3 regions of the Streptomyces sp. VTCC 41912 genome follow, and region 3 is predicted to be linked to each of the others. Evidence: riboswitches for the same ligand, from Rfam matches in the RefSeq annotation. Region 3 holds a riboswitch; each other region holds the start of a gene.

What was found. Region 3 has a riboswitch for cyclic di-AMP ahead of ACJ6WD_RS32870 (M23 family metallopeptidase). Riboswitches for the same ligand answer to the same signal wherever they lie in the genome.
Region 1: it holds a riboswitch for cyclic di-AMP, as region 3 does, so the genes downstream of both, ACJ6WD_RS05130 (C40 family peptidase) here and ACJ6WD_RS32870 (M23 family metallopeptidase) in region 3, are expected to answer to the same signal.
Region 2: it holds a riboswitch for cyclic di-AMP, as region 3 does, so the genes downstream of both, ACJ6WD_RS33620 (transglycosylase family protein) here and ACJ6WD_RS32870 (M23 family metallopeptidase) in region 3, are expected to answer to the same signal.

What each region holds. Positions count from the first base shown of each region.
Region 1 covers NZ_JBJMAB010000002.1:401,602-406,644, reverse strand. Annotated here, with positions in the region: partial or broken gene ACJ6WD_RS05140 (C40 family peptidase) at 1-155, opposite strand, end outside; gene ACJ6WD_RS05135 (hypothetical protein) at 776-1,129, shown strand; gene ACJ6WD_RS05130 (C40 family peptidase) at 1,332-2,465, opposite strand; cyclic di-AMP (ydaO/yuaA leader) riboswitch at 2,473-2,642, opposite strand; gene pcrA (DNA helicase PcrA) at 2,892-5,043, shown strand, end outside.
Region 2 covers NZ_JBJMAB010000037.1:51,985-57,027, reverse strand. Annotated here, with positions in the region: gene ACJ6WD_RS33630 (cytochrome P450) at 1-972, shown strand, start outside; gene ACJ6WD_RS33625 (transglycosylase family protein) at 1,210-2,214, shown strand; cyclic di-AMP (ydaO/yuaA leader) riboswitch at 2,474-2,643, shown strand; gene ACJ6WD_RS33620 (transglycosylase family protein) at 2,651-3,334, shown strand; gene eno (phosphopyruvate hydratase) at 3,643-4,959, shown strand.
Region 3 covers NZ_JBJMAB010000035.1:76,144-81,186, forward strand. Annotated here, with positions in the region: gene ACJ6WD_RS32860 (pitrilysin family protein) at 1-802, shown strand, start outside; gene ACJ6WD_RS32865 (pitrilysin family protein) at 829-2,211, shown strand; cyclic di-AMP (ydaO/yuaA leader) riboswitch at 2,510-2,666, shown strand; gene ACJ6WD_RS32870 (M23 family metallopeptidase) at 2,679-3,479, shown strand; gene ACJ6WD_RS32875 (GntR family transcriptional regulator) at 3,764-4,450, shown strand; gene ACJ6WD_RS32880 (HPr family phosphocarrier protein) at 4,827-5,043, opposite strand, start outside.

The DNA of each region.
Region 1 (5,043 bases), on a different contig from region 3:
GTGTAGGTCGTCCGGGGCAGGGTGACGCCGCCGGCCCGCCACGCGGCCAGGGCCAGCCCGGAGCAGTCGTACGCGGCCGGTCCCGTCGCGCCCCAGGCGTAGGGCTTGCCGAGGGCGGCGTGGGCGAAGGCCACCGCGCGGGCGGCCCGGTCGTCCACGGGCGGGACGGGGGCCGCGGGCGCGCCGGGTGCGAGCGGCGCGGTGCCGGCGGTGGGCGTGGGCGGTGCCGGGCGTTCCGGGGCGCGTTCCGGGCGGGGCGTGGCCTCGGGGGCCGGGGCGCGTTCCGCCAAGGGCGTGGGACGGCTGCCGAGACGGCGGACGCTGCCGAGGCGGCGGGCCCAGCCGGCCACCGCGGTCGCCTGGTGGCTGCCGGTGCGCTCCAGCACCGTGGCGCCGTCCAGGTAGCGCTGCGGGTCCGCGGCGAGCAGCAGCCCGCCGCGGGTGCTGCGGGCGGGGTGGGTCCGGGCCGGCGGGGGTGCGAGCGGCGGCCGCTCTGTGGCCGTGTGGTGCGACGCCATGGCGGCCGTCACTTCCTTCCCTGCGGGGCGAATGCGACCGGTGGGGTGCGGGTCCGGTCGTCTGCAGGAGGAAGCTAGGCCCGGGGTCACGGCGTCGAACCCCCTTGCCCGGCATTGTCCGTTTCCGAGCGGCCGCCGCGCAGGGATGACCGATCGGCGGTCGGCGGGGGGTCGGGAGCGGTGGGCCCTGACCGAAGCCGGCATCACGGGCGCCCTGCCGGAAAGGGCGTGCTATGGGGCGGATACGATCCAGCACTATGGACGTAGTAATCAATGTCTTCGTCGCCCTGCACATCATCGGCATCGCCTCCCTGCTGGGTGGCTTCCTGACCCAGATGAAGGCCATGGGCGCGGGCACCGCCCGCTTCGTGCCGGCCATGCTGCACGGCGCGCTCACGATGCTGGTCACCGGCATCGTGCTGGTCGGTCTGAACCAGATGCAGGACCACTCGCTCAACAACATCAAGATCGGCATCAAGATGGCCGTCCTGGTGGTGATCCTGGCGCTGGTCTACGTCAAGCGCGACGAGGAGAAGCTCCCCAAGCCGCTCTTCGGCGCGGTCGGCGGGCTCACCATGCTCAACATCTTCATCGCGGTGCTCTGGACCTGAGCACCCAGGCGCCCCGGCCCCGGCCCGACGGCCCCGGCACCCGCCCGGCGGCCCCGGCGCCGCACCGCCGCACCAACGGCTCACCGCGCGGTCATCCCGCTCCGTACCTTCCGGAGGCGGCGGATGACCGCGCGGTGGCGTGTGGGGGGTGGCTGTGGGGGGTGGGTCCGTCGCGGGCGCGCGGTGCGCGCCCGCCCACCGGCTAGGCGGGCCGGACGCTGCCGTAGATCGGCATGCCGTAGATCGACTCCACCCGGACGCTGGCGCCCGGGTGCGGGGCGTGGATCATCTCGCCGCCGCCGATGTACATCCCGACGTGGCTGATGTCGTTGAAGAAGAACACCAGGTCGCCGGGTTGGAGATCGCTGCTGGAGACCCGGGTGCCGACCTTGACCTGGTCCCAGGTCGTCCGCGGCAGGTCGACCCCGGCCGCCCGCCACGCGGCCTGCGTCAGCCCCGAGCAGTCGTAGGAGCTGGGCCCGGTGGCGCCCCAGACGTATGGCTTGCCGATCTGGGTGCGGGCGAAGGCGATCGCCTTGCCGGCCTTGGTGGAGTACGTGCCGCCGTCGGACGTGCCGCCGCCGGAGCTCTGCCCGGAGCCGCCGCCACTGGGCTGCTGCTGCCGCTGCTGGGCCTCCTTGCGGGCCTGCTCGGCGGCCTTGCGCTGGGCCTCGGCCTCCTTCTGGCGCTCCAGTTCGGCCAGCCGCGCCTTCTCCTGGGCGGTCAACCGGGACAGCAGCTGGCGCGCCTCGGCCAGCTTGGCCTGAACGTTTCTCTTGTTCTCCTTCAGGGACGTCTGCGACTGCTGGAGGCTCTCCAGGCTGCTGGTGGCCTCGGCCCGCTGGCGGGTGGCGGCCGCGGCCTGTGCCTGGTAGTCGGTGATCGCCTGCTTCTGCTGGGCGGTCAGCTGCTCCATCAGGTGGTTGCGGTCGACGAACTGCTGCGGGTCCTTGGCCAGCATCAGCTGGGCGGTCGGGTTGATCCCCCCGCTCTGGTACTGCGCCGAGGCGAACGCGCCCAGCCGGCGCCGGGACTCGTTCATCTTGTCCGCGCGCCGGGCCGCCTCGTCGAGCAGGCGGTTGACCGTGCGCTGTTGGCCGTCGGCCTTCTCCTTGGCGCCGTTGTACTTCTGGGTGGCGACCTCGGCCTGCTGGTAGAGGTCGTCGACCTTCGTCTTGACCTCTTCGATGGAGGGCTGGGGCGCCTTGGGGGCTGCGTTCGCGGTCTGCGAGAGCAGGGTGACCGAGGCGAGGGCGGCGGTGGTGAGCCCGGTCGCCGTACGACGGCCGCCGGGGGTGGCGAGTATGGGGGTGCGCGGCTTGCGATGGGACGCCAAGGCCGGCGACTCCTTCCGTGGACCGCCTACCGGGTTAGCTGTCGGGTTCGGGCGGTCTGCTGACGGAAGGCTTGCCCTACGGCTGCTGCGTCCGCCTGGCGGCGGGCGCACCGGTCGATTCACCCCGGTGGTGCTGGTGGGTCCCCGGCTCCGGGTGCCTCGCGGCGGGACCGGACTCGGCGGGGGCGGCCCGTGCGAACGCTGTCGTCCGCGGGGACTGCGGGCTGCCCGAGCGAGACCGTAGCCAACTCGTGTGGCCCCTGTGAAGGCTGGTGTTCGATATGCCCGAAACCTTTTCGTGACCTGAACGCGAGCGGTGCCGGTTTGCGGGCAGAACGGACACGGTAGCGCCCGCGGCGGAGCGGTGCCGGCCAATCCGGTACTCCGGGACCGGTTGTCAGTGCGGCGGCCTAGACTCGGTGGGCGATGAGCAGCCTCTTTGACGACAGCTTCCTGGCGGATCTCGGCCCCCCGGACGAGGAGCCCCCGCCGCCGCCCGAGGACGAGCCCGGCCCGGCCCCGGAGGAGGTCCCCGCCGACCTCTTCGGCGGGCGGTTCGACGCGCCCGTCTCCAGGGAGTCGTACTACCGCGACGGCGCCGCCCGCCCGGCCATCGATGCGGCGGCGCTCCTGGAAGGGCTCAACGACCAGCAGAAGGCCGCCGTGGCGCACAGCGGCGGCCCGCTGCTGATCGTCGCCGGCGCCGGCTCCGGCAAGACCCGGGTGCTCACCCACCGCATCGCCCACCTGCTCGCCGAGCGCCACGTCCACCCCGGCCAGATCCTCGCGATCACCTTCACCAACAAGGCCGCGGGCGAGATGAAGGAGCGCGTCGAGGAGCTGGTCGGCCCGCGGGCCAACGCCATGTGGGTCTCCACGTTCCACAGCGCCTGCGTACGGATCCTGCGCCGGGAGTCCAAGCGGCTCGGCTTCACGTCGTCCTTCTCGATCTACGACGCGGCCGACTCCAAGCGCCTGATGGCCCTGGTCTGCCGCGACCTCGACCTGGACCCCAAGCGCTTCCCGCCCAAGTCCTTCAGCGCGAAGGTCTCCAACCTCAAGAACGAGCTCATCGACGAGGAGAGCTTCGCCGGCACGGCCGCTGGGGGCACCTCCCAGACGGGGTCTGGGGGAGGCTTCGAGGAGACCCTGTCCCAGGCGTACACGATGTACCAGGCGCGGCTGCGCGAGGCCAACGCCCTGGACTTCGACGACATCATCATGACGACGGTCCACCTGCTCCAGGCGTTCCCGGACGTCGCCGAGCACTACCGCCGCCGCTTCCGCCACGTCCTCGTCGACGAGTACCAGGACACCAACCACGCCCAGTACACCCTCGTCCGCGAGCTGGTCGGCCCTGGCACGGTCGACACCCCCGCCGCCGAGCTGTGCGTGGTCGGTGACGCCGACCAGTCGATCTACGCCTTCCGCGGCGCCACGATCCGCAACATCCTCCAGTTCGAGGAGGACTACCCGGACGCCACCACGATCCTGCTGGAGCAGAACTACCGCTCCTCGCAGACCATCCTCTCCGCGGCCAACGCCGTCATCGAGCGCAACGAGAACCGCCGCCCGAAGAACCTCTGGACGGACGCCGGCGCCGGCCCCAAGATCACCGGCTATGTCGCCGACACCGAGCACGACGAGGCCCAGTTCGTCGCCGACGAGATCGACCGGCTCACCGACGCCGGCGACGCCAAGGCCGGCGACGTCGCGGTCTTCTACCGCACCAACGCCCAGTCCCGGGTCTTCGAGGAGATCTTCATCCGGGTCGGGCTGCCCTACAAGGTCGTCGGCGGCGTGCGCTTCTACGAGCGCAAGGAGGTCCGCGACATCCTCGCCTACCTCCGGGTGCTCGCCAACCCCGAGGACGCCGTCCCGCTGCGCCGCATCCTCAACGTCCCCAAGCGCGGCATCGGCGACCGCGCCGAGGCGATGATCGAGGCCCTGGCGCTGCGCGAGAAGATCACCTTCCCGCAGGCGCTGCGCCGCGTCGACGAGGCCTACGGCATGGCCGCCCGTTCCGCCAACGCCGTCAAGCGGTTCAACGCCCTGATGGAGGAGCTGCGCACGATCGTGGAGTCCGGGGCCGGCCCGGCCACGATCCTGGAGGCGGTCCTGGAGCGCACCGGCTACCTCGCCGAGCTCCAGTCCTCCACCGACCCCCAGGACGAGACCCGGATCGAGAACCTCCAGGAACTCGCCTCCGTGGCCCTGGAGTTCGAGCAGGAGCGCGGCGAGGGTGCAGCGCCGGCGGCCGACGCCGGTGCGGTCGACGCCGAGGCGGGGGACGTCGAGGCGACCGCCGCGGGCCCCGGCACGCTCGCCGAGTTCCTGGAGCGGGTCGCCCTGGTCGCCGACTCCGACCAGATCCCGGACGAGGACGAGGAGGGCGCCGGCGTCATCACGCTGATGACCCTGCACACCGCCAAGGGCCTGGAGTTCCCGGTGGTCTTCCTGACCGGCATGGAGGACGGCGTCTTCCCGCACATGCGGGCGCTCGGCCAGACCAAGGAGCTGGAGGAGGAGCGCCGGCTCGCCTACGTCGGCATCACCCGCGCCCGCGAGCGGCTCTACG
Region 2 (5,043 bases), on a different contig from region 3:
CGCCGCCTGGTCTCCAAGGCGTTCACCCCGCGCCGGGTCGCCGCGTTCGCGCCGCGCATACAGGAGCTGACCGACCGGCTGATCGACGCCATGATCGAAAAGCCGCACGGCGGGCAGCGGGGGAGCGCGGACCTGATCCACGAGTTCGCGTTCCCGCTGCCGATCTACGCGATCTGCGACCTGCTCGGCGTCCCGCCCGAGGACCAGGACGACTTCCGGGACTGGGCCGGCATGATGATCCGGCACGGCGGCGGGCCGCGCGGCGGTGTCGCCCGGTCGGTGAAGAAGATGCGGGCGTACCTGGCCGAGCTGATCCACCGCAAGCGGGCCGACCTCGGCGACGACCTGATCTCCGGGCTGATCCGGGCCTCCGACCACGGCGAGCACCTCACGGAGAACGAGGCCGCGGCGATGGCCTTCATCCTGCTCTTCGCCGGCTTCGAGACCACCGTCAACCTCATCGGCAACGGCGCCTACACCCTGCTCCGCCACCCCGCCCAGCGCGAACTGCTCCAGAAGTCGCTCGCCGCCGGCGACACCGAGCTGCTCGGCACCGCCGTCGAGGAGCTGCTCCGCTACGACGGACCCGTGGAGCTGGCCACCTGGCGGTACGCGACCCGCGCGCTGACGCTCGGCGGACAGCGGATCGCCGAGGGGGACCCGGTGCTGGTGGTGCTGGCCGCCGCCGACCGGGATCCGGCGCGGTTCGACGAGCCGGACGTGCTCGACCTCACCCGGCGTGACAACCCGCACCTGGGCTACGGGCACGGCATCCACTACTGCCTCGGCGCCCCGCTGGCCCGGCTGGAAGGGCAGACCGCGTTGGCGACCCTGCTGACCCGCCTGCCGGACTTCCGACTTGCGGTGGAACCGGATGATTTGCGCTGGCGCGGCGGGCTCATCATGCGCGGACTGCGCACCCTGCCGGTGGAGTTCACGCCCGAGCCGTCCCGACCGGGAGCCACGCCGTAATTGACGCTGCGTCAGCTGCGTGACCATTGCGTGATCTCCGCTACACCGGCTTGTGACTGCCCGTAACCCCGGTTACCTTTCCACCGACGATCGGGGCCGGCCCCGGGATGCCGACCGGTGTCCCCGCCGACACCGGTCCGACAACTCAACCGCCGCGCGAAAGGCAACCGCATGCGTTCCGGGAACGGCCGACACCGTCGCCCCAGACAAGCACCGGCCATCTTTGTCACGGCAGGAGTGACCGGCGCGGGCCTGGCCCTCCCGCTGTTCACCGCGGGCGGCGCCCACGCGGCCGACGCGTCCACCTGGGACCGCGTCGCGCAGTGCGAGAGCGGCGGGGTGTGGAGCTCCGCCACCGGCAACGGCTTCTACGGCGGCCTCCAGCTCACCCAGGAGATGTGGGACGACTACGGCGGCTCCGCCTACGCCTCCCGCCCCGACCTCGCCAGCCGCGCCCAGCAGATAGCCGTGGCCGAGGCGATCCTCGACGACCGGGGCCCGGACGCCTTCCCCAGCTGCGCGGTGAAGGCCGGGCTGACCAAGGGGGGCCGCAAGCCCGCCGTCGACCCCGGCGCCACCACCCGGCCCGCGCCCCGCCCGACCCACGGCCACACCGGCACCGGCGACCCGTCCGACGCGGCCGGGGACCAGGGCGAGGCGGGCCCGGGCAGCAAGACCCCCGCACCGTCCGACGGTGCCTCCGCCGGCACTGGCACCGGCACCGGCGCCGACGCGGGTACCGACACCGGCACCGGCACCGACGCCCCGGACGCGCCCCCGGCGACCCCGGACCCGACGGACTCCGCGTCCGCCACCCCCGCCCCGTCCGACTCCGCGACGCCGGGCGACTCCCCGTCGGGGACGCCGTCCGACCCGGCGGACCCCAGCACCCCCACGCCCCCGCCCGGCTCCACCGGCCCGGACCGGCCCGCCGAGCCCGGCACGCCGCCCGCCGCCGGCAAGCACCGCGGCACGCCGGACGACGGCGCGGCCCCCGGGGAGGACCGGGACAGCGGCAGCGGCCGGCACGCCTCCCGCGGCGGGGAGACGCCCCGCACGCCCCCGGCGGAGACCGGCGGCTACCGCGTGCGCGTCGGTGACAACCTGTCAGCCATCGCGGGCCGCCATGACCTGCCGGGCGGCTGGCCCGCGCTCTACCACCGCAACCAGGGCGTCATCGGCGCCGACGCGGACCTCATCCACCCCGGCCAGTTGCTCGATCTCGGCCGGACAGAGGGGTAGTTACCGGCAGTTCGTCGTTTTTCGCGGCGTTCCGTAAAAGTGAGATATGGCTCTCGTTGCGGGGGGCGGACCCCGGTTCGCCCCCCGTTCCCATACCGGTGCCGACCTGCGGAAATGACCACCGCGATGATCAAAAACGGTCAACTTGGTTCAGAAGATGGGGTTTGAACACCAACGGGATTACTGATTACGGTCAGGACCGCTCGCCAAAGCGGGCCCTTCGATCGCACGCCGAGTCCTGCCGGCGGTCGGAGTCGACGACGCGCAAGCGCCGAAGGCAGGAGCGGGGGACCCAAGGTAAGTGCCGGCCCCGCCCGTGAAAACGGGTCAGCCGGCTTGGGGTGAAGTCGCGTGTCCAGCACACGCGGCCGGGCAGCTCACACGGCCCGAACCCGACAGCTCACCTCGTAGGCGTCGGTGAGGAAACGAACGCACGATGCTGATCAACAAGGGCAAGCACCGCCGCAGCTCCAAGGCCGTCCGCGTCGCCACCCTGGCCGGTGTCGCCGGCGCCGCCGTCGCCGTCCCGCTGATGGGTGCCACCTCCGCTTCCGCCGCCTCCGTCGCGACCTGGGACAAGGTCGCCCAGTGCGAGTCCGGCGGCAACTGGTCGATCAACACCGGTAACGGCTACTACGGTGGCCTGCAGTTCTCGAACTCCAGCTGGGCCGCCGCCGGTGGCACCCAGTACGCGGCCCGCGCCGACCTGGCCACCAAGGCCCAGCAGATCGCCGCCGCCGAGAAGCTCCTCGCCATCCAGGGCCCGGGTGCCTGGTCCTGCGCCGGCGCCGGCAACCTGACCTCCGGTGGCCCGGCCGCCAACGTCGACCCGTCCGGCGGCGCCACCGTCAAGAAGAGCCAGGGCGCCTCCGAGGCCCGCAAGCAGACCGAGGGCACCACCAAGAAGTCCGCCCCGGTCCGCGAGAAGGCCGAGAAGGCCCAGCCGGCCCCGCAGCAGTCGCAGCGCTCCGGTGACACCTACACCGTCAAGGCCGGCGACACCCTCGCCAAGATCGCCAAGGCGCACGGCACCCACTGGAAGGCGCTCTACGCCGCCAACAAGTCCGTCGTCGGCGGCAACCCCAACCTCATCTTCCCGGGCCAGAAGCTCAGCATCTGAGCCGTCCCGGTTGCCTGAGAGAGCTGCCCCGCCGCGGCGCGTACCCCCGAGCGCGCCACGGCGGGGCTTCTCCGTTCCCGGGCCCAGGAAACCCACCGCGGTCCGGCCGCCCCACCCGGACCGACCCCGGCGCCCGTCCTGACGTGCACCGATCCCCGGGCCTCGCCGACGGCCCGGCGCGACGTTCCCCGCTCAGCGAACATTGCCCGCAAACCTCCGGTGAACTGGGCTTTTAGCCTGCTTGTTGGGGTTTTTCGTCCCACGGAGCGGGCCACAGGCGAGCGGATCCGTCCGGGGCCGTTAGGCTCATGCCGAGAACTCCAGACACCCACGAAGGAGACAACGTGCCGTCCATCGACGTCGTCGTAGCCCGCGAAATTCTCGACTCGCGAGGTAATCCCACGGTCGAGGTCGAGGTCGGCCTCGACGACGGCAGCACCGGCCGTGCCGCTGTGCCGTCCGGCGCCTCCACCGGTGCCTTCGAGGCCGTCGAGCTCCGGGACGGCGACCCCAACCGCTACCTCGGCAAGGGCGTGGAGAAGGCGGTCCTCGCCGTCATCGAGCAGATCGGCCCGGAGCTCGTCGGCTACGACGCGACCGAGCAGCGGCTGATCGACCAGGCGATGCTCGACCTGGACGCCACCGACAACAAGGGCTCGCTGGGCGCCAACGCCATCCTCGGCGTCTCCCTCGCCGTCGCGCACGCCGCCTCCGAGGCCAGCGACCTGCCGCTGTTCCGCTACCTCGGTGGCCCGAACGCGCACGTGCTGCCCGTCCCGATGATGAACATCCTGAACGGCGGCTCGCACGCCGACTCCAACGTGGACATCCAGGAGTTCATGATCGCGCCGATCGGCGCGGAGTCCTTCTCCGAGGCGCTGCGCTGGGGCGCCGAGGTCTACCACACCCTCAAGAAGGTGCTGAAGGCCAAGGGCCTGGCCACCGGCCTCGGCGACGAGGGCGGCTTCGCCCCCAACCTCGGCTCCAACCGCGAGGCCCTCGACCTGATCCTCGAAGCCATCAAGGAAGCCGGCTACGCCCCCGGCCAGGACATCGCGCTCGCGATGGACGCCGCCGCCTCCGAGTTCTACAAGGACGGCAAGTACCAGTTCGAGGGCAAGGAGCGCTCGGCCGCCGAGATGACCGAGTACTACGAGGAGCTGGTGGCGGCCTACCCGCTGGTCTCCATCGAGGACCCGCTCTTCGAGGACGACTGGGCCGGCTGGAAGGTCATCAACGACAAGCTCGGCTCCAAGGTGCAGCTCGTCGGCGACGACCTCTTCGTCACCAACCCCGAGCGCCTGGCCCGCGGCATCGAGGAGGGCTCCGCCAACGCCCTCCTGGTCAAGGTCAACCAGATCGGTTCGCTGACCGAGGCCCTGGACGCCGTCGAGCTGGCCCAGCGCAACGGCCTCAAGTGCATGATGTCGCACCGCTCCGGCGAGACCGAGGACGTCACCATCGCCGACCTCGCCGTCGCCACCAACTGCGGCCAGATCAAGACCGGCGCCCCGGCCCGCTCCGAGCGCGTCGCCAAGTACAACCAGCTGCTGCGCATCGAGGAGATCCTCGACGACGCCGCGGTGTACGCGGGCCGTTCCGCCTTCCCGCGCTTCAAGGGCTGACCACGCCCTGACGCCGTCGGCGCCCCGCGCCCGCACGGCAAGCAGCACCGCACCGTCCGGCCGCGCCCCCGCGGGTCCGCACCA
Region 3 (5,043 bases):
CCTCGACGCCGCCTCCCTGGAGGACGCGCGGTCCTTCTTCCGCACCTACTACGCGCCCAACAACGCGGTCCTGTCCATCGTGGGCGACATCGACCCCGAGCAGACGCTGGCCTGGGTGGAGAAGTACTTCGGCTCGATCCCCTCGCACGACGGCAAGCAGCCGCCGCGCGACGGCAGCCTGCCCGAGACCATCGGCGAGCAGCTGCGCACCGTGGTGGCGGAGGAGGTCCCCTCCCGCGCCCTGATGGCCGCGTACCGCCTCCCGCACGACGGGACCCGTGAGGCCGACGCCGCCGACCTCGCCCTCACCATCCTGGGCGGCGGCGAGTCCTCCCGGCTCTACAACCGCCTGGTGCGGCGCGACCGCAGCGCCGTCGCCGCCGGCTTCGGCCTGCTCCGGCTGGCCGGCGCGCCCTCGCTCGGGTGGCTGGACGTCAAGGCGTCCGGTGGCGTGGAGGTGCCCGCCATCGAGGCGGCCGTCGACGAGGAGCTGGCCCGCTTCGCCGAAGAGGGGCCCACCCCGGAGGAGATGGAGCGCGCCCAGGCCCAGCTGGAGCGCGAGTGGTTGGACCGGCTCGCCACGGTCAGCGGCCGCGCCGACGAACTGTGCCGCTTCGCCGTCCTGTTCGGCGACCCGCAGCTCGCGCTGACCGCCGTCCAGCGCGTCCTGGAGATCTCCCCGCTGGAGGTGCAGGCGGTCGCCAAGGCCCGGCTGCGCCCCGACAACCGCGCCGCGCTCGTCTACGAGCCCACCGCGCAGACCGACGCCGCCGGCACCGAGGAAGAGGAGGCGGCCAAGTGACCGACGCCACCACCCCCGTGAGCACCATGGAGTTCCACCCGCAGCCGCGCAGCGGTGCCGCCAAGCCGTGGGCCTTCCCGGCTCCCGAGCGCAGCCAGCTGCCCAACGGGCTCACTCTCCTGACGAGCCACCGCCCCGGCCAGCAGGTCGTCGCCGTGGAGGTCAACCTCGTCGCCCCGCTGGAGGCCGAGCCCGAGGGCCTCGACGGCGTCGCCACGATCATGTCCCGGGCCCTGTCCGAGGGCACCGACAAGCACACCGCCGAGGAGTTCGCCGCCGAGCTGGAGCGTTGCGGCGCCACCCTGGACGCGCACGCCGACCACCCCGGCGTACGGGTCTCCCTGGAGGTCCCGGCGTCCCGGTTGCCGCGCGCGCTGGGCCTGCTCGCCGACGCGCTGCGCGCCCCCGCCTTCCCGGACGGGGAGGTCGAGCGGCTGGTCGGCAACCGCCTCGACGAGATCCCGCACGAGCTCGCCAACCCGGCCCGGCGGGCCGCGATGGCGCTGTCCAAGGAGCTCTTCCCGGCCACCTCCCGGATGTCCCGGCCCCGTCAGGGCACCGAGGAGACCGTCGCCCGGATCGACGCGGCCGCCGTCCGGGCCTTCTACGACACGCACATCCGCCCCGCCACCGGCACCGCCGTCATCGTCGGTGACTTCACCGGCGTCGACCTGGACGCCGCGCTGGCCGACACCCTGGGCGCCTGGACGGGTTCCACCGCCGAGCCGCAGAAGCCGTCCCCGGTCGTCGCGGACGACACCGGCCGCGTCGTGATCGTCGACCGCCCCGGTGCCGTCCAGACCCAGCTGCTCATCGGCCGGATCGGCGCGGACCGGCACGACCGGGTGTGGCCCGCCCAGGTGCTCGGCACGTACTGCCTCGGCGGCACCCTCACCTCCCGCCTGGACCGGGTGCTGCGCGAGGAGAAGGGCTACACCTACGGCGTGCGCGCCTTCGGGCAGGTCCTGCGCTCCTCGGCGCCGTCCTCCCCGGAGGGCGCGACCGGCGCCGCCATGCTCGCCATCAGCGGGTCGGTGGACACCGCCTCCACCGGGCCGGCCCTCCAGGACCTGTGGACGGTGCTGCGCACCCTCGCCGCCGAGGGGCTGACGGACGCCGAGCGCGACGTCGCCGTGCAGAACCTCGTCGGCGTCGCGCCGCTGAAGTACGAGACCTCCGCCGCCGTCGCCGGCACGCTGGCCGACCAGGTGGAGCAGCAGCTCCCCGACGACTACCAGGCGCAGCTGTACGTCCGGCTCGCGGAGACCGGCACGGTCGAGGCGACCGCCGCGGTCGTCAACGCCTTCCCGGTGGACCGGTTGGTGACGGTCCTGGTCGGTGACGCGGCGCAGATCGCCGAGCCGGTCAAGGCGCTGGGCATCGGAGAGGTGACGGTCGTCAGCGGCTGACCCCTCCTGTGACGGGGCGTCATCGAACGCCTCGTCAGTCATTGACAAAGCGGCTCCCGTGGCGGTCACTTGCCACGGGGGCCGCTTCGTTCGTGCGCCCCGTGGGGCCACCGGTCCGGAACCTGCGGCTCCGGACAGCCGCCGTCGTGATGGGGCGGTGGTGACCGGCCGGTTGCGTCGGTTGCCCGATTCGCGTGTGGCGTGGCGCACAAAAATCCGGTTCTGTTTGCCGATTGAAAGTTGTCCCGATTAGCGTCGGTCCGGCTGTTCGTCACAAGTCCGCCACAACAGTGGCACCGGACAGCCATCGCCGAGTCCCCGTACGGCGCGAGCCAGGGGAGCCGGGGACCCAACCGTCCCTTGGGGTGAATCGGACCCCTCTCCGGAGGAGCCCGTAGGAGACCTTCCTGCTCCGAACCCGTCAGCTAACCCGGTAGGCGAGAGGGAAGGAAAGGACCAGCCAGTACATGGCGTTCACCCGTGCCACCGGGAAGCACCGCCGTGCGAGCCGCACCGCTCGCACCACCCGCAACCTCGCCGGCATAGCCACCCTCGCGGCCTCCGGCGTCGTCGCCTCCGTCGCGTCGCCCGCCCTGGCCGCGACGGACGAGTCGGCCCCGCATGACACCGGCCTCCAGCAGGCGGTCGTGATGGGCGACGAGCTCGCCGGCCGGATCGAGGCGCAGGCCGACGCGCAGCAGGCGGCCGCCGAGGCCACCGCGGCCCGCGCGAAGGCCGAGGCCGAGGCCGTCCGGCTGGCCGACGCGGCGAAGAAGAGGGCCGACGAGGCGAAGAAGAAGGCGGACGAGGAGCGCGCGGCCAAGGTGCGCGCCGCTCGCGAGGCCGAGCGCAAGCTCCTCAACACCTTCGTCGCCCCCGTCACCGGCTCCTACGTCTCCACCGGGTACAAGGCGTCCAGCGGACTGTGGTCCTCCGGTAGCCACACCGGCATCGACTTCCACGCCGCCTCCGGCACGTCGGTCCACGCGGTGGGCGCCGGCACCGTCGTCGAAGCCGGCTGGGGCGGCGCGTACGGCAACAACATCGTGCTCCGGATGAACGACGGCACTTACACCCAATACGGTCACCTTTCGTCGATCGGGGTGACGGTCGGCCAGTCCGTCAGCCGGGGCGAGCAGATCGCCCTCTCCGGCAACACCGGCAACACCACCGGCCCGCACCTCCACTTCGAGGCCCGGACCGGCCCCGACTACGGCTCGGACATCGACCCGATCGCCTACCTCCGCGCGCACGGCGTCAGCGTCTGATCCGACCGCGAACCTCTCCGCCGCAGTACCGTCCCCCGGAGCCCCGGCCCACCACCTGGTGAGCCGGGGCTCTGCTGTTGCCCCAGGGTGGGCGGCCCTCCTCCTGGCCACGCGGGCGCTTCCGCATGGCCATCGACCCGCCGCCCGAATGGCGCCCCGCCCGCCGTCCGAAAAGCACCCATGAATTCCCGACCTCGCGAGAGGAAATGCGCGCCGGTCGAATACAGTCGGGGAAAGCCGTCGAACGGCGGCGGTTTCCGGCGATTACGGTGGAGGCGCAGACGATGCGAGGTCACATTTCCGCGCATGCGGTGTGCACGGCAATTCGCGACGACATCGTCTCGGGAGCACTCGCGCCGGGAAGCCGGCTGATCGAGGACGTTCTCGCCACGCGATACGGCGTTTCCCGGGTCCCGGTGCGGGAAGCGCTGCGCACCCTCCAGTCCGAAGGATTCGTCACCACGCGCCTGCACGCGGGTGCCTGCGTCGCCGAACTCACCGAACGGGAGGCCGTCGACCTCCTCGACATCCGGGCCGCCCTGGAGCCGCTGGGCGCCGCCCGCGCGGCCGCCCGGCGCAGCGCCGCCCACCTCAAGGTGTTGCGCGGCCTGGTGCGACTCGGTCGTGAGCGGGTCCGGCACGGCCACCCCGCTGACCTGCACCAACTGGACGCCTGGTTCCACGAAACGCTCGCCCAGGCCACCGGCAGCCCCAGCCTCAGCGCCCTGCTCATGCAACTACGGCGCAAGATCGAGTGGATGTACGTCGTGGAGCCGCCCGCCCGCCCCTCCGCCTCCTGGGACGAGCACGGCGCCGTGCTGGACGCCGTGGTCCGTGGTGACGCGGAGCGGGCGCGCGCCCTCATGGCGGCGCACATCGAGCGGTCCCGGCCCGTGTACCGGCTGCGTCGCGCCGCTCCCCCTGTGAGCGAGGCGAAACGGCCCGTCAACACGGCACGCGCCCGCGCTTAACAATCACCCCGTATACAAAAGGGGAGTGGCAGGAATGTGCCGATGTCCTCGGGAATGGCCGGTGCACGCGAGCGAGAAGTTCGGGAACGGAGAAGCGGCGCGAAATCGGGCGGGCAAGTTCGAGCACGGTTGTGCTGATTTCCGAATCTCGGTGTCGGGAACGTGCCGGGCACTGTTCGTGGGCCGGTGACTCATTTCCGTGCGCGAGGAGATTGTTCGCCCGGCCGGTTGATTCTTTACGCGGGGAATTGAACGAGGGGCGGGCTCCGCCGCCGCGCAACAGAAAACGACCCCGCCGCAGCAGCCGGATGTCCCGGTTGCCGCGGTGGGGCCGCATCAGGAGAAGGGAAGGAGGGGCGAGTGGCCCCGGTGCTCCTCAGACGGTCTCGGGGAGCTCCTCGAGACCTTCCGCGACCAGCTTCGCCAGGCGGTCGAGCGCGGCCTCGGCGCCGTCCGCGTCGGAAGCCAGCACGATCTCCTCGCCGCCCTGGGCGCCCAGGCCCAGGACCGCGAGCATGGAGGCGGCGTTGACGGGGTTGCCGCCGGCCTTGGAGATCGTCATCGGGACACCGGAGGCGGTGGCCGCTCGGACG